DNA from 3 places in the Pseudomonas sp. JL27(2026) genome. Region 1 is predicted to be linked to each of the others. Evidence: predicted binding sites of a transcription regulator. Region 1 holds the regulator's gene; each other region holds the start of a gene.

Region 1 (5,761 bases):
ACCGGCAACACCGTGACCATCACCCGCACCCCGGCCGGTGACATCGACGTCGTGACCTCGGTAGGCAACCTGGCCTATTTCGAGCAGTTGCAGAAGCCGACTGACACGAAACCCGTCCAGGGCTATGCGGTGACCATCCAGTACCACGCAGCGCAAAACCGCGTTGTACTGATCGACCGGGCCAAAGTGATCAACGACGGCAACACCACCGAAGGCGAGAAAATCGTCTACGACACGGTCAAGCAGGTCGCCAACGCTGGTCGTGCCAATGGCAGCGCCGTGACCGCGCCACGTCCGCGGATCGACATGGTCATCCAGCCGAAAAAGAAAACCGACGAGCAGAAGGCCCAGTAATGGCAACTCTGAAAGCTCAGCATCTGGCCAAGAGCTACAAGAGCCGCCAGGTCGTGCGCGATGTCAGCCTGTCCATCGACAGCGGCCAGATCGTCGGCCTGCTTGGCCCTAACGGCGCCGGCAAGACCACTTGTTTCTACATGATCGTCGGCCTGGTTCAGGCCGATCAGGGCCGCGTGCTGATCGACGACCTGGATGTCAGCCACCAGCCGATGCACGGCCGCGCTCGCGCCGGTATCGGCTATCTGCCGCAAGAAGCGTCGATCTTCCGCAAACTCTCGGTCGCCGATAACATCATGGCCATCCTCGAGACCCGCAAGGAACTCGATAAGGCCGGTCGCCGCAAGGAGCTGGAAAGCCTGCTGCAGGAATTCCACATCAACCACATCCGCGACAACCTCGGCATGAGCCTGTCCGGTGGTGAGCGCCGCCGCGTGGAAATCGCCCGCGCCCTGGCCACCGCCCCGAAATTCATCCTGCTCGACGAACCGTTCGCCGGCGTGGACCCGATTTCGGTAGGCGACATCAAGCAGATCATTCACCACCTCAAGGCAAAGGGCATCGGCGTCCTGATCACGGACCACAACGTCCGTGAAACCCTGGACATCTGCGAAACCGCCTACATCGTCAACGATGGCCAACTGATCGCCGAAGGCGACTCTGCGACCATCCTGGCCAACGAACTGGTCAAGGAAGTGTACCTGGGCCACGAGTTCCGCCTGTAAGCGCCGAGGTGTTTGACCTGTTACCGGAGCGCCAACCTCAATAAAATCAGTAGAATTTTATTGATACGGCGCTCAGGGCATTCCCACGCCCTCAGTTCCTCAGCCTTGGGCTGACGCAGCCTGGCGCAATAAAAATTTAAAACGTTTTAATTGTTACAGCGCTCTAGGCAAACACTTCAGTTTCGGGCATATAATTTGCTTAAGTTTGGCGCTCCGGCGCCCCTGTAGTGGATGGCGCATGTGCGCCGGCGAATAAGGTGTTAAGCCCCTGCCATGAAACCATCGCTAGTCTTGAGAATGGGCCAGCAGCTGACGATGACACCGCAGCTGCAACAGGCCATCCGCCTGCTCCAATTGTCGACCCTGGACCTGCAACAGGAAATCCAGGAGGCACTGGAGTCCAATCCTATGCTCGAACGCCAGGAAGAAGGCGACGATTTCGATAACGCCGACCCCATGGCGGACAACATCGAGCAAAAGCCCAATACCGACATTACAGAGCCCTCCTACCAGGAAACCGCCCCCACGGTGGACAACCTCGAGGAAGGCGAGTGGAACGAACGCATTCCCAACGAACTCCCGGTCGACACGGCTTGGGAAGATGTCTACCAGACCAGCGCCAGCAGCCTGCCCAGCAACGATGACGACGAGTGGGACTTCACCACCCGCACATCGGCCGGCGAGAGCCTGCAAAGCCACCTGCTCTGGCAATTGAACCTGGCGCCGATGTCCGACACCGACCGTCTGATTGCCGTCACCCTGATCGACTGCATCAACAATCAGGGCTACCTGGACGAAACCCTAGAGGAAATCCTCGAAGCCTTCGACCCGGAACTGGACATCGAACTGGACGAAATCGAAGCCGTCCTGCATCGCATCCAGCAATTCGAGCCGGCCGGCATCGGCGCACGCAACCTGGGCGAGTGCCTGTTGCTGCAATTGCGCCAACTGCCCGCCAAGACCCTCTGGCTGGCCGAGGCCAAGCGCCTGGTCAGCGACTACATCGACCTGTTGGGCAGCCGCGATTACAGCCAACTGATGCGTCGCATGAAGCTCAAGGAAGATGAACTGCGCCAGGTCATTGAGCTGGTCCAGAGCCTCAACCCTCGACCGGGTTCGCAAATCGAGTCCAGTGAAGCCGAGTACGTCGTCCCTGACGTGATCGTGCGCAAGGACAACGAGCGCTGGCTGGTGGAGCTGAACCAGGAATCGGTTCCGCGCCTGCGGGTCAATCCACAGTACGCAGGCTTCGTGCGCCGCGCCGACACCAGCGCCGACAACACCTTTATGCGCAATCAGTTGCAAGAAGCGCGCTGGTTCATCAAAAGCCTGCAAAGCCGCAACGAAACCCTCATGAAAGTCGCCACCCAGATCGTCGAGCACCAGCGCGGCTTTCTCGAATACGGCGATGAGGCCATGAAGCCGCTGGTCCTGCACGACATCGCTGAAGCGGTCGGCATGCACGAATCGACGATTTCACGGGTGACCACGCAAAAGTTCATGCATACCCCACGGGGTATTTATGAGCTGAAATACTTTTTCTCCAGCCACGTCAGCACCTCTGAAGGCGGCGAATGCTCGTCTACGGCGATCCGTGCGATCATCAAAAAACTGGTTGCCGCGGAAAATCAGAAAAAGCCGTTGAGTGACAGCAAGATCGCTGGTTTACTGGAGGCACAAGGCATTCAGGTAGCCCGCCGCACCGTCGCCAAGTACCGCGAATCCCTTGGGATCGCGCCTTCAAGCGAACGCAAGCGGTTGATGTAAGGGCCACGCCACCGCGTTCCAGGGTGTGTTCGAAAATTCGCCATCAGGCAGTTTCCGGACACAACCTAGTGGCAGGCTAACCAGCCTGCCGCCTTATGCACTGGCAACGAAGGAGAAGCTGTATGCAAGTCAACATCAGTGGACACCAACTGGAAGTGACCGAACCCCTGCGCGCCTACATCGGTGAGAAACTTGACCGACTGGAACGCCACTTTGACAAGATCACCAATGTGCAAGTGACGATGGCTGTCGAGAAACTGAAACAGAAAATCGAAGCCACGCTGCACATCCACGGTGGGGAAGTCGTCGCCAACGCAGAACATGACGACATGTATGCTGCGATCGACCTGCTCACGGACAAGCTGGACCGCCAACTGAAAAAGCATAAGGAAAAGCAACAGAGCCTGCTGCAAGGCACTGGTCGCTAACACTCTCCCCACATGATCCGACTTGAAAACATCCTGACCCCCGGCCGTTCACTTGTGAACGTGCCGGGCGGCAGCAAGAAACGCGCCCTCGAACAAATTGCCAACCTGATCGCCCGTGAAGTACCGGATCTGGAGATGCAAGATGTCTTCGAGAGCCTGATTGCCCGTGAAAAGCTCGGTTCCACCGGTTTTGGCAACGGCATCGCCATCCCGCACTGCCGCCTCAAAGGCTGCGAGTCGCCTATCAGTGCACTGATGCACCTGGACGCTCCTATCGATTTTGACGCCATCGACGGTGCCCCGGTCGACCTGCTGTTTGTATTGCTGGTCCCGGAAGCCGCCACCGATGCGCACCTGGAACTGCTTCGCCAGATCGCCAGCATGCTTGACCGCAAGGACGTGCGCGAAAAACTTCGCAGCGCCGCGACAAATGAAGCCCTGTACCAGGTTGTCCTGGAAGAGCAAAACGGTCCGTAACCATGCGCTTGATCATCGTCAGTGGCCGTTCCGGCTCAGGTAAAAGCACCGCCCTCGATGTACTCGAGGATAACGGCTACTACTGCATCGACAACTTGCCCGCCGGCCTGTTGCCTGAACTTGCCGAACGCGCACTGATCCACACCGAACTGGCCCAGCCGCTGGTGGCGGTTTCAATCGACGCACGCAACTTGCCCAGCCACCTGTCGCGCTTTCCCGAGTTACTCACGGAAGTGCGCAGCCGCCACATTCAGTGCGATGTGCTGTACCTGGATGCCGACGAAGAGACACTGCTCAAGCGCTTCTCGGAAACCCGCCGTCGCCACCCGCTGAGCAGCGCCAATCGCTCGCTCGCCGAAGCCATCAATGACGAAACCAACCTGCTGGGGCCGATTGCCGATCTCGCGGACCTCAAGGTCAATACCACCAACCTGAACCTGTACCAGCTACGCGATACCATCAAGTTGCGGCTGCTGAACCAACCCGAGCCCGGCACAGCGTTTCTGGTTGAATCCTTTGGTTTCAAGCGTGGAATGCCGGTCGATGCCGACCTGGTGTTCGACGTACGCTGCCTGCCCAACCCGTACTGGAAACCCGAGCTGCGCGACCAGTCGGGGCTGGACCTTCCCGTGGCCGAGTACCTGGCAGCCCAACCGGATGTCGAGGAAATGTTCCAGGACATCTCCAGCTACCTGCTGAAATGGCTGCCAAGGTTCGCCGCCAGCAACCGTGCCTACGTCACCATTGCCATTGGCTGCACCGGCGGGCATCACCGCTCCGTCTACCTGACCGAACGTCTGGGCCAGGCCCTGCAAAAAACCCTGAAGAACGTCCAGGTTCGCCACCGCGACCTTAGCTAAAGGATTCACACCGCGATGCCCGCTCTGGAAATTGAAATCATCAACAAACTGGGCCTTCATGCCCGTGCATCAGCAAAATTCGTCGGCGTCGCCGGTCAGTTTCCCTGCCAGATCAGAGCCGGGCGTACACCAGAAACAATGGTCGATGGCAAAAGCATCATGGCAATGATGATGCTGGCCGCCGGTAAAGGCACCCGAATCCACTTGAGCACCGAAGGCGAGCAGGAACAGGAAGCGCTGGATGCGCTGGCGGCATTGATCAATAACTTCTTCGACGAAGGCGAATAACCCCCGTTATCTTTCGGCAAGGCGGGCCTCCGTGGCGAGGGAGCTTGCCTCATCCAGGTTGCGAAGCAGCCCAAAACCTGCAACCGCGATGTATCAGATACGTCGTATACGCTGATCTGACGACTGCTACGCAGCCGAGCGGGGGCAAGCTCCCTCGCCACAAAAGCAGGCAATCAGCCCAACGCCGTGTCCATCACCATCATCAGGCAAAACCCGGCCATCAACCCAAGGCTGGCGAGTTTGTCGTGACCGTTGCGCCGCGACTCGGGAATGACTTCGTGAGTCACCACCAGCAGCATCGCCCCGGCCGCCAAGGCCAACCCCAGCGGCAAGAGCATCTCGGCCAGGCTCACCAGCCACGCGCACAGCAACGCGAATACTGGTTCAACCAAACCTGAGGCGGCGCCGATCAAGAACGCCTTGCCCCGCGACATCCCTGCCCCGGCCAACACCAGCGCAATCACCAAGCCTTCCGGCACATCCTGCAACGCAATGCCCATGGCCAGGCTATCGGCGTCCGGCATGCCGCCCCCAGCGGAAACACCCACCGCCATGCCTTCCGGAATGTTGTGAGCAATGATCGCGAAGACAAACAGCCAGATGCGCGCAGGGATCACCGGACGATCCGGAGTGCCAACCAGCATGGAGGGCGTGCCCCCCGAAACTTTACGGTCCACAAGAAACAGACCAAATGCCCCGAGCAGAATCCCGAAACAGATCAGCCCACTGGACGCCCAGGCAGACAGCCCAAGACTTTCGGCCGCTGCAATGCCCGGAACGATCAGCGAAAACGCGGTCGCCGCCAGCATCACCCCGGCACCGAAACCGAGCAACGTATCACTGAGCGCCAACGGCATGCGCC
Region 2 (5,761 bases), 2.8 Mb from region 1:
TCATTGGCGATCTTGCAGTCGGCCAGCAGCTGATTGAGTACATCGCTCTGGGACAGCAGTTCGTCGCCAATGCTGGAGTGCGCGGCCAGTTGTTCCAGGCCGGTGCGATCGATGGGCAGGTTGAGACTCTGGAGAATCTCGCTGCGCTTGCGACCATGCTGCTCCAGCAGAATGATCAATGCCTGTTTTTGCGCCAGAATTTCTTCCAGCAGCGGCATGTCGCGACCATGCAGGGCGAGGGATTCGGTCTGCAACAACTCCAGCAAATGTTGAGCTGGAGCAAAGTCGTCGGTGATCAACTGCAGTAAATTAGTATCGTGCATGGCTGGCCTTGGGTTTTAAGCGTCCAAAAGCCTGGCGCAGGCCTTTGCCTAGCGCTGGGCTTCGAAGTTGAGCAGTTTGCTGGCTACACGGTTGCTGTCGACTTTATAGCTGCCATCGGCAATCGCTGCTTTCAACTCGGCCACGCGGGCGTTGTCGACGGCAGGTTGATCGCGCAGCTTGTCAGTGACCTTCTGCAACTGTTGAGCCTCATTACTGAGGTGTACCGATTCCCCGCTTTTGACGGTACTGGCCTGTTCGGCCGGGGTATTCAGCGGCGCGGATTTGCCGGTCTCGGCGGTTTCCTTGTTGGCGCTGGTACGTGTACTACCGGTGAGTGTGCTGGGGGCGTTATGCAAACGGCTGAAATCGATGACCATGATGAAAACCTCTGGGTATTTGGACGCTTGCCATGTTTTCGGCCATACCCGGGAAAACTTTAGGCTCATTTATCAGTGAGCGTGCGCGCGTCAGCGGTTGCCCGGTATGCGCCACAGTTTAGGGAACAGTCGAGTGGCGCGCCACATCTTCACCAACAAAGAGCCCTACATGGCCACTTCCACCTGGCCCGGTGCGATGACCTGAGCCTTGATCACCCGCTGCGAGTTGAGGTTTTTCACTCGAATCTGTTCGCTGAGACCGCCATTGGACAGGGCTTCGCCGGGCATCCGCACGCTGAGTGTGCCGCTGCGGGCGGTAATCACCACCTGATCACCCTTGCGTATGACCTCTGCCTGCTCCAGATGGACCAGCGTAATGACCTGATCGGTGACCATTGGTCGGACAAGTTTTTGCCCGATGGCCTGATCGACGGAGGTCAGGTAACCCTGGTTGATCTGGCTGATATCGCGCTCACGCAACACAACATCCTGGGGTTCGATAATGCCCGCGCGCTTGAGGGGGCGCGTGGTGGTGACAATCTCCCGAAACAGGCGGACTTGAGCGGGCACGAAGACTGTCCAGGGCGAGGCGCCGTCGCAACGAACCCTCACGGTTACCCGTCCCAATGGCCTGGCCGGACTCTCCAGGGTGGCTGTCAATTCCTTGTCGCAAAGTGGCATGCGCAGGCGCGGGTCTAGCTGGTTCACTTCGATTTCGTAGCGGCCCTCGGTTTGACTGGTAGCCAAATAGTCCTCTACGGTGAATTCAAGAAAGCCCTGAGTGACGCCGATAAGTAGATCAGGCAAGGTAACCGAGTCAGCAAGGGCAGGGCTGCCAGCGTTGAAAAGGCAGACGGCCGACACTGCACACAGCCATTTGCGGCAGGTGGATGTCAGGTGTCGGGAAAATGTCGTTTTTGCGTTCATGACAGTTAAAAAGCAAGCCCCGTGCCGTTTAGCAATGAATGTGCGTCGGAACTTAGGTGTTGGTGTAGGAGTCTGGGCATGGCTGGTGTAATGGATTCGGTAAACCAGCGCACGCAACTGGTAGGGCAGAATCGCCTGGAGCTGTTGTTGTTCCGTCTCGACGGCCAGCAGCTATACGGGATCAACGTGTTCAAGGTTCGCGAGGTGCTGCAATGCCCCAAGCTGACCGTGATGCCCAAGTCCAATCCTGTCGTGTGCGGTGTGGCGAATATTCGTGGGGCGACCATCCCGATTCTCGATCTGGCGATGGCGACCGGGTCCGGCGGTTTGCAGGACCAAAGTAATCCCTTCGTGATCATCACGGAGTACAACACCAAGACTCAGGGTTTTCTGGTTCGGTCGGTCGAGCGCATCGTCAACATGAACTGGGAAGAGATCCATCCGCCGCCCAAGGGCACCGGACGCGATCATTACCTGACGGCTGTGACTCGAGTAGACAATCAGTTAGTCGAAATCATCGACGTTGAAAAGATACTGGCGGAAGTGGCGCCCACCTCGGAAGCGATTTCGGTCGGCGTGGTGGATGTCGAGACGCAGAATAAAGCGGTTTCCTTGCGGGTGCTGACGGTCGATGACTCGTCGGTGGCGCGCAAGCAAGTCACGCGTTGCCTGCAAACGGTGGGCGTGGATGTGGTTGCGTTGAACGACGGTCGGCAAGCGCTGGATTACCTGCGCAAGCTGGTCGACGAGGGCAAGAAGCCGGAAGAGGAATTCTTGATGATGATCTCCGACATCGAAATGCCCGAAATGGATGGTTACACCCTCACGGCCGAGATCCGCAGCGACCCACGCATGCAAAAGCTCCATATCATCCTGCATACTTCGTTGTCGGGTGTGTTCAATCAGGCGATGGTGAAGAAGGTCGGTGCTGATGACTTCCTTGCCAAATTCCGTCCTGATGACCTGGCATCCCGGGTAGTCGACCGGATCAAAGCAGCAGACAACAGCTAAAGGGTCTTTGCCCTTGGCGGTCAACACGATTTAAGAGGCGGCATCTTTGTCTACGGGTAATTTGGATTTCGAACAGTTCCGGGTGTTTCTGGAAAAAGCCTGTGGCATTTTGCTCGGTGAAAACAAGCAGTATCTGGTGTCGAGCCGTCTCAACAAACTGATGGAGCAGCAAGGCATCAAATCGTTGGGTGAGTTGGTTCAGCGCATCCAGACTCAGCCGCGCAGTGGTTTGCGCGAGATGGTTGTGGATGCGATGACGACCAACGAAACCCTGTGGTTTCGTGATACCTATCCGTTTGAAGTGCTCAAGAACAAGGTGCTGCCCGAAGCGATCAAGGCCAGTCCTGGCCAGCGTTTGCGGATCTGGTCGGCGGCGTGTTCGTCGGGTCAGGAACCGTATTCGCTGTCGATGTCGATCGACGAGTTCGAGCGCGTCAACATGGGTCAGCTGAAGATGGGTGTGCAGATCGTTGCCACCGATTTGTCCGGCACGATGTTGAACAACTGCAAGACCGGCGAGTACGACAGCCTGGCCATCGGTCGCGGTTTGTCGTCGGAGCGCTTGCAGCGTTACTTTGACCCGAAAGGGCCGGGGCGCTGGGCGGTGAAGGCGCCGATCAAGAGTCGCGTGGAGTTTCGCTCGTTCAACCTGCTGGACAGCTACGCCAGCCTGGGCAAGTTCGACATCGTGTTTTGCCGCAACGTGCTGATCTACTTCTCCGCCGAGGTGAAGAAAGACATCCTGATGCGCATTCACAGTACGCTCAAGCCGGGTGGCTACCTGTTCCTTGGCGCTTCCGAGGCGCTGAACGGTTTGCCGGATCACTACCAGATGGTGCAATGCAGCCCGGGAATCATCTATCAGGCGAAGTGATTTGCCGGTAGCGGGTGGTGCATGAAAACGGGAGTCCTCAGGGGCTCCCGTTTTTTTTGCCCGCCAAACTCCATCGCAACCACACCTGTCCAATGTGGGAGCGGGCTTGCTCGCGAAAGCGGTATGCCAGTCAAAGTAAATGTCGACTGACACGACGCCTTCGCGAGCAAGCCCGCTCCCACATTGGTCCTCAGTGATCGTTAACAGGCGGCAGAAAAGCGGCAGGCGACGGAAAACGGTTGCCGCTTTTCTGGCATTGCCGCTTTGCCGCTGCCCGCAAAGCCCCGGTTTATGGGGTTTCATAAACTGGCACGCCGCTTGCTAAGTTCAGGTTACGAAAAATCAGGTCACCCGAAGGTTTCCGACATGAGCATCAGCTTCGATAAAGCGCTCGGTATCCATGAAAAAGCATTGGGCTTTCGCGCACAGCGCGCTGAAGTCCTGGCCAACAACATCACTAACGCCGACACACCGAACTACAAGGCTCGGGATCTGGACTTCTCGGCTGTGCTGGCCGCACAGAACGACAAGCACAAGAACGGCACTATCGCTTTGAACATGACCAACAACCGTCATATCGAAGCACAAGGCCTGGGCAATGGTGACGAGTCGTTGATGTATCGCACGCCGATGCAGCCCTCGATCGACCAGAACACCGTGGACGCCCAACTGGAACAGTCCAACTACGCAGAAAACGCAGTGGGCTTCCAGGCCAGCTTCACGCTGCTCAACAGCAAATTCAAAGGGCTGGTTTCAGCCCTTCGCGGGGAGTAATTCATGTCTCTATCCAGTGTTTTCAATATTGCCGGTAGTGGCATGAGTGCCCAGACCACTCGCTTGAACACCGTCGCCAGTAACATCGCCAACGCCGAGACGGTCTCTTCGAGCATCGACCAGACCTACCGCGCCCGTCACCCGGTGTTCGCCACCATGTTCCAGGGCGGCCAGAGCGGCGGCAGCAATTCGCTGTTCCAGAACCAGGACGCCGCCGGCCAGGGCGTGCAGGTGCTGGGCGTGGTCGAAGACCAGAGCAACCTTGAAGCGCGCTACGAGCCGAACCATCCGGCCGCCGACGCCAAGGGCTACGTCTACTACCCGAACGTCAACGTGGTCGAAGAAATGGCCGACATGATTTCCGCCAGTCGTTCGTTCCAGACCAACGCAGAAATGATGAACACCGCCAAAACCATGATGCAGAAGGTCCTGACCCTCGGTCAGTGATAAGGGGCGACTCAGATGAGTATTACCGATACCACCACCGCGCCGACGCTCAAGGACATTCTGGCGGCCTCTTCGCAGAAGACGCCGGCTACCACCAGCGCTGACGGCCTGGCTGCGGCGACCAACAGCAAGACCGGTAGCAAGTCGCTGGGCAAGGACTCGTTCCTGCAACTGCTGGTGACCCAGCTGAAAAACCAGAACCCGCTCGATCCGCAGGACAACAGTGCATTCGTTGCACAGTTGGCGCAGTTCAGCAGCCTGGAAGGCATCACGACCCTGAACACCTCGGTGAACTCGATCTCCGGCTCGTTCAAGTCGTCGCAGGCCTTGCAGGCCTCGTCGCTGGTCGGTCGCTCGGTGATTGCCCAGACCGACAAGGCGCAGGTCGATCCGAACAAGAGCCTCACCGGTTCGATCTCGGTACCGAGTTCGGTTGCCAGCGTCACGGTGAAAATCACCGACAAGGACGGTAAGACCGTCAAGACCATCGATCTGGGCAGCCAGAAGGCCGGTTCCGCCAGCTTCGTCTGGGACGGTACCGATTCGGCCGGCGTCAAGGTTCAGCCGGGTACGTACACCTTCGCGGCGAACAGCAAGATCGATGACAAAAACACCTCGCTGGTGACCTACCTGCCGGCAACGGTCAATAGCGTGACGATGAGTCAGAACGGGGGCGAGATGATGCTCAACCTCGCAGGCATGGGCCCTATTGCCCTGTCCAAAGTTCAAACCATTGGTATATAGAGCCGGCTAACGCGGCAACAAGGAGTGGAATATGTCTTTCAATATCGGCCTTAGCGGTCTCTATGCAGCCAACAAGCAGCTGGACGTGACCGGCAACAACATCGCCAACGTCGCGACCACCGGCTTCAAATCGTCCCGTGCGGAATTCGAAGATGTGTACTCGGCGACCAAGCTGGGTACGGGCAGCAAGACCATCGGTAATGGTGTGCGCTTGGCCAACGTTTCCCAGCAGTTCACGCAGGGCGACGTCAACAACACCGGCAACGTGTTGGACATGGGTATC
Region 3 (5,761 bases), 1.3 Mb from region 1:
TGTTGTACCTCATGACTTGCGAAAAGCAGATTAGTTATAGCCCAGCTTCGCCGTCTGTCGACGGCTGCCGGAAAAAATTCAACAACCACTGGTGACCAGCGGTTTATGCCCCTTCACCGTGCACGGTGGCGAGGACTTTACGAGCACCGCCTCGATCACGATGCTCGCCCAGATAAACACCTTGCCAACTGCCTAACGCCAGTCGGCCCGCCGTAATCGGCAAGCTCAACTGACAGCCCAGCAAACTGGCCTTGAAGTGCGCCGGGAGGTCGTCCAGGCCTTCGTCGTTATGCTCATAGCCAGCCGAACCTTGTGGGATCAGCCGATTGAAAAACCGTTCGAAGTCGCGACGTACCGCCGGATCGGCGTTCTCGTTGATGGTCAACGACGCCGAGGTATGCTGCAGACACAAATGCAACAGACCGACCCGACATGCCTTGAGTTCAGGCAGGCCGGCGAGTAACTCGTCCGTTACCAGATGAAAGCCCCGGGGCCGTGCCCGCAGGGTTATCAGAGTCTGTTGCCACATACAGTTCTCCGCACGTTCGGCGCGCATTCTAGCGCGCTCTGGGAAAAAACAAAGGGCCTAATATTCCTGCAATGGTGTAAGCCATTGACCCATGAAATGTGCCTGCCGCAAACACGCCATAAGGTGCGGGGAAAAACCTTTCAGTGGCTTCTTCAGTGACAAATCACAGGCGAAAAAATGCCCGGCGAACCGGGCATGATTTTTTTACGCGCGCTTACAGGTTGTAGCCGCGCTCGTTGTGTTGAGCCAGGTCCAGGCCCACCGCCTCTTCTTCTTCGGTAATGCGCAGGCCCATGACGGCATCCAGCACCTTGAGAATGATGAAGGTGACAATCGCGGTGTAGATCACCGTAAAGCCCACGCCTTTGCACTGGATCCAGACTTGCGCGGCGATGTCGGTCACGGTGCCGAAGCCACCCAGCGCCGGGGCGGCGAACACACCCGTAAGGATGGCGCCGAGAATGCCGCCGATACCGTGCACGCCAAAGGCGTCCAGTGAATCGTCGTAACCCATTTTGCGTTTCAGGGTTGTGGCGCAGAAGAAGCACACCACGCCTGCCGCCAGGCCGATGATCAGTGCGCCCATCGGGCCCACGGTACCGGCAGCCGGGGTGATCGCCACCAGACCGGCAACCACGCCCGAGGCGATACCCAGCGCACTCGGTTTGCCGTGGGTCAGCCACTCGGCAAACATCCAGCCCAGGGCAGCGGCGGCGGTGGCGATCTGAGTCACCAGCATGGCCATCCCGGCAGTGCCGTTGGCGGCGGCGGCGGAACCGGCGTTGAAGCCGAACCAGCCGACCCACAACATGGCGGCGCCCATCAGGGTGTAACCGAGGTTATGCGGGGCCATCGGCGTGGTCGGGAAGCCTTTACGCTTGCCCAGCACCAGGCACGCCACCAGCCCTGCGATACCGGCATTGATGTGCACCACTGTGCCGCCCGCGAAGTCGAGCACGCCCCAGTCGCCCAACAGCGAACCCGGACCGCTCCAGACCATGTGAGCAATCGGCGCATAAACCAGGGTGAACCACACCCCCATGAACACCAGCATCGCGGAGAACTTCATCCGCTCGGCGAACGCACCGACGATCAGCGCCGGGGTGATGATCGCGAAAGTCATCTGGTAGGTGACGAATACCGCCTCGGGAAACAGCGCCGCAGGGCCGGTAATGCTGGCAGGCGTGATGCCGGCAAGGAACGCCTTGGAGAAACTGCCGACAAAGGAATTGAGGTTGACGACGTTCGCTTCCATGCCAGTCGTGTCAAACGCCATGCTGTAGCCATAAAGGAACCACAGGATGGTGACCAGACCGGTTATGGCGAAACACTGCATCATCACCGAAAGAATGTTTTTGGACCGCACCATACCGCCGTAGAACAACGCCAGGCCAGGAATGGTCATGAACAGCACAAGGGCAGTAGAGGTCAACATCCAGGCAGTATCGCCGGAGTTGAGGACTGGAGGCGCCACCGGATCTGCCGCCATGGCCAGGCTGGGCATTACGATGGACAACAGGGCTCCTAGCCCTGCGAATTTACGCAGAGTCATATTGTTTTCTCCTGGGGCGTTGGGTTTGGCGGCTTAGATTGCGTCGGTATCGGTTTCGCCGGTACGGATGCGAATAGCCTGTTCCAGATTGACCACGAAGATCTTGCCGTCACCGATCTTGCCGGTGTTGGCCGCCTTGGTTATCGCCTCGATCACCCGATCAAGATCCTTGTCGTCAATGGCGACATCGATCTTCACCTTAGGCAGGAAATCGACCACGTATTCCGCGCCGCGATACAGCTCGGTGTGACCCTTCTGCCGGCCGAAGCCCTTGACTTCAGTAACGGTAATGCCCTGCACGCCGATCTCGGACAACGACTCGCGTACATCGTCCAGCTTGAACGGCTTGATGATGGCAGTGACTAGCTTCATGAAACTCTCTCCCGAATTGGTGGACTTGCCCCAGGAAAACAAACCCGACTCAAGTCTAAGCGCAGTGCCTGGCTTTGTAACGCGTCGTCGCCAACGCCCGTTAACCGCTCCTGACGAAACACTTCCCCTCCGTGCGCCGCACTGCATTTGTCGCAGCGGCTGCATCAGTGCATGGGTCACTAGCGACTAAGCAGAAAGCTTGCCATCTCGCGAAAAACCTCTGTTTTCAATCCCTTGGTCGCTGCCACCCTCGTCATCACCCAAACGCTTGCGCCGATACGCACAACAACGGTGCGCCAGCGCCGGACAACATGCGCGAAAAACGTGCAACCGCGCCTGCGTCAATGACTATAGACACTGCGTGATACACTGCCGGCCATTGTTTCCAGGACATTTCCCATGCTCGCGCCCAAAGACCTCCTCGATGCCCTGAGCGGCCACGCCTCCCGCCTGTTCAGCGGCGAAACCCCGCTGCCAAAGAGCGAAATCGAAAGCCAGTTCAAGGCCCTGCTGCAAAGCGGCTTCAGCAAACTCGATCTGGTGAGTCGGGAAGAGTTCGACAGCCAGATGGTCGTCCTGGCGCGCACCCGGGCACGCCTGGAAAGCCTTGAGGCGAAGGTCGCTGAGCTGGAAGCGAAATTGAATCCGCCGGCTGCCGAGTAAGCCTTTTCGTTGTGGGAGCAAGGCTCGCCCGCGATAACGTCGGAACGACTTTCAAGCCGTTCCATCCAGGCCGTGCCCCACAACGGTTAATACCCGTACACCGAACAATCGGTCTTCTCGAACACCCGTTCGCAACATCCTGCGCAAATTTCGCTGTACGCCCTCGGCACTGAACCGCCGCCTCGCAACTACCCTTCAAAAACCGCAGGAAGCGGCTCTCGCCCCATCAAGGAATGATCATGTCTCTGGCCATTGTCCACAGCCGCGCCCAGGTTGGCGTGGAGGCGCCTGCCGTTACCGTCGAAGTGCATCTGGCCAACGGCTTGCCGGCGCTGACCCTGGTCGGGTTGCCCGAAGCAGCGGTCAAGGAAAGCAAGGACCGGGTGCGCAGTGCAATTCTCAACTCGGGTTTCCAGTTCCCCGCACGGCGCATCACGTTGAACCTCGCACCCGCGGATTTACCCAAGGACGGTGGGCGATTCGATTTGGCGATCGCGATGGGGCTGCTGGCAGCCAGTGTGCAGGTGCCAACCCTGACACTGGAGGACGTGGAGTTTCTGGGGGAGTTGGCGCTCTCCGGCGCGGTGCGACCGGTGCGTGGCGTGTTGCCCGCGGCACTGGCGGCGCGCAAGGCCGGGCGTACGCTGGTGGTGCCTCGTGCCAATGCCGAGGAGGCCTGCCTGGCCTCGGGGCTGAAGGTCATCGCAGTCGACCATCTGCTGGAAGTGGTCGCCCACTTCAACGGTCACACGCCCCTTGAGCCTTATGTGTCCAGCGGCTTGTTGCACGCCAGCAAGCCTTATCCCGACTTGAGTGAAGTTCAGGGGCAGTTCGCGGCCAAACGCGCCTTGCTGATCGCTGCGGCGGGTGCCCACAACCTCTTGTTCAGCGGCCCTCCCGGAACCGGCAAAACCCTGCTGGCCAGCCGCTTGCCGGGGCTGTTGCCGCCGCTGGCAGAACAGGAAGCGCTGGAGGTGGCGGCCATTTTATCGGTGGCCAGCCATGTGCCGCTGAGCCACTGGCCGCAGCGACCGTTTCGCCAACCGCACCACTCGGCCTCAGGCCCGGCGCTGGTCGGCGGCGGCTGTAGTTTTTCGAAATAGATGCGATAAATTCGAAATAAATGAGACGCACATCAAATTGAAAGAAGAAGCAAACTCTGCTTATCTGATTACTCAATCTGCGTTGCCTCACTCCCAGGATTACCCGTACGCTCCCTCTACGAAAGGTGATGCAAGCCGTCAGGGAATAGGTATGAATCGGGAAGCAATCGAGCACGCATTTGAATTGAAGAGCGCATTACAATCGGCTATCGACTCAGGCGAAATCAAAGATCGCGAGCAATTGATGGCGCTGGCGGCTCACCACGAATTGTCCGTGACAAGGAACAGCAGAGACTACGCTGGCTTTCAGTGCAAAAGTGGAAGGCGATTGCGGGTTCGCTTCGATTTTAACGACCGTCCCCCGGAAGAACCTAGAATAAAAGGACCGAAGCCACGCAGGATAAAAGCTGGATTTTGGATCTACGCTCTGGTTGCTCACAGCAATGATGGTGATCGTAAAGCTTGTTACATCGGTCAAGCTGCCGATCTGCGCAAGCGGTTTCGAGAGCACCTTAACCGACAAAGGGAAGGATGTGGCTCGTACGCACTGTTTCAATGGGCAGCACGTGAGAAGGTTGACGTTCAGGCAGCCGTGCTCACTTGGGCAGCCGGCTCCCAAAGCAACGCCACTCACTACGAAGGATACTGGCTTCAACGTGCCCAAAACGCCGATTTCGAGGCGCCCGACGTGCATAACTGGGGCAGGCTACCAAGACCTGACAGCCTTCCAGATCAGCCGATCCACTGGCCAACTGAAACCGTCCAGTCCAATTCGATATCCCTTATCGAAGTCGTCACACAGAAACTCATTCCTCAGGTTCTCTACCATGGATCGGAACCCGAAGGTCCAATTGAGACCTGATTGCCAACCTAAACTAACATCGCAAGACACTTGGTCTTTTCGAAGGATTCAAAGGCCAACCCGCTTTAATAAGCAATTAACTCAAACTAGTATGAAGGCTCAGGGCTTTAACGAATTTCGCGAGGACCGGCCGCAAGAAGTACGCCGTAAAGCCCTGAGTTTGGCGCGCATACTGAGCTTGCTAGCCCCTCTGACCAGTAGAAACTTGCGCCCTGAAGGTCAAACTTCGCGTTGCGATCACAAATTATACGGCCCCAGCCCAGCCTGGCGCTCTGACTGGGACTGGGTGCCTAGGGAGAACTACAGCGCGTCCAAACGATAGTGGTTTTCAGACTCCTGAACTACCTTGAAAGCAGGCGGGTGGGGTGCATCTTTCGCCGGTTCTACGTTGGTGACTTGAGCAACAGCGTCTCCGACGGCCCAATAATCGGTCTTGCGAGCTGCGGCCCAGCGTCTTGAGCTTTCCTCACGCCATTTCTTGACGTCGCCAATGTAACTTCCCTCGTCAGCCAGCTTATCCAAGAACGCCATGAGATCTTGGCCTCGCGGGATCACGTCTTCCGGGCTCATCCCATCCAACAGGATTGCGCTGATGAGTAGCGCACGTGCTTGCGAAGAGAAGCGCGCGGTCAGGCGTGCGCTATCATGGGTTTGCATGCTGAAAATGGCCAGCCAAGTGA

Evidence for each region. Region 1 encodes sigma-54, which starts transcription at its own class of promoters, with help from an activator protein. Its sites were predicted from a motif close to ANTGGCATNNANNTTGCTNT; they were not measured.
Region 2: a site for sigma-54 is predicted at 3,819-3,838, ahead of flgB (flagellar basal body rod protein FlgB). Genes of this name have one in related genera too.
Region 3: a site for sigma-54 is predicted at 2,641-2,660, ahead of glnK (P-II family nitrogen regulator). Genes of this name have one in related genera too.

Annotation. Positions count from the first base shown of each region.
Region 1 is NZ_CM167794.1:1,014,631-1,020,391, reverse strand. Features, by position in the region: gene lptA (lipopolysaccharide transport periplasmic protein LptA) at 1-354, shown strand, start outside; gene lptB (LPS export ABC transporter ATP-binding protein) at 354-1,079, shown strand; gene AC1Z1G_RS04585 (RNA polymerase factor sigma-54) at 1,353-2,846, shown strand; gene hpf (ribosome hibernation-promoting factor, HPF/YfiA family) at 2,969-3,274, shown strand; gene ptsN (PTS IIA-like nitrogen regulatory protein PtsN) at 3,287-3,751, shown strand; gene rapZ (RNase adapter RapZ) at 3,754-4,611, shown strand; gene AC1Z1G_RS04565 (HPr family phosphocarrier protein) at 4,627-4,899, shown strand; gene AC1Z1G_RS04560 (ZIP family metal transporter) at 5,073-5,761, opposite strand, start outside.
Region 2 is NZ_CM167794.1:4,277,676-4,283,436, reverse strand. Features, by position in the region: gene AC1Z1G_RS19525 (flagella synthesis protein FlgN) at 1-323, opposite strand, end outside; gene flgM (flagellar biosynthesis anti-sigma factor FlgM) at 372-701, opposite strand; gene flgA (flagellar basal body P-ring formation chaperone FlgA) at 867-1,628, opposite strand; gene AC1Z1G_RS19510 (chemotaxis protein CheV) at 1,707-2,639, shown strand; gene cheR (protein-glutamate O-methyltransferase CheR) at 2,686-3,513, shown strand; gene flgB (flagellar basal body rod protein FlgB) at 3,880-4,287, shown strand; gene flgC (flagellar basal body rod protein FlgC) at 4,291-4,734, shown strand; gene flgD (flagellar hook assembly protein FlgD) at 4,750-5,478, shown strand; gene flgE (flagellar hook protein FlgE) at 5,510-5,761, shown strand, end outside.
Region 3 is NZ_CM167794.1:5,765,183-5,770,943, forward strand. Features, by position in the region: gene sutA (transcriptional regulator SutA) at 1-1, opposite strand, end outside; gene AC1Z1G_RS26460 (secondary thiamine-phosphate synthase enzyme YjbQ) at 104-529, opposite strand; gene AC1Z1G_RS26465 (ammonium transporter) at 744-2,081, opposite strand; gene glnK (P-II family nitrogen regulator) at 2,115-2,453, opposite strand; gene AC1Z1G_RS26475 (accessory factor UbiK family protein) at 2,853-3,116, shown strand; partial or broken gene AC1Z1G_RS26480 (YifB family Mg chelatase-like AAA ATPase) at 3,356-4,201, shown strand; gene AC1Z1G_RS26485 (GIY-YIG nuclease family protein) at 4,257-5,081, shown strand; gene AC1Z1G_RS26490 (hypothetical protein) at 5,382-5,761, opposite strand, start outside.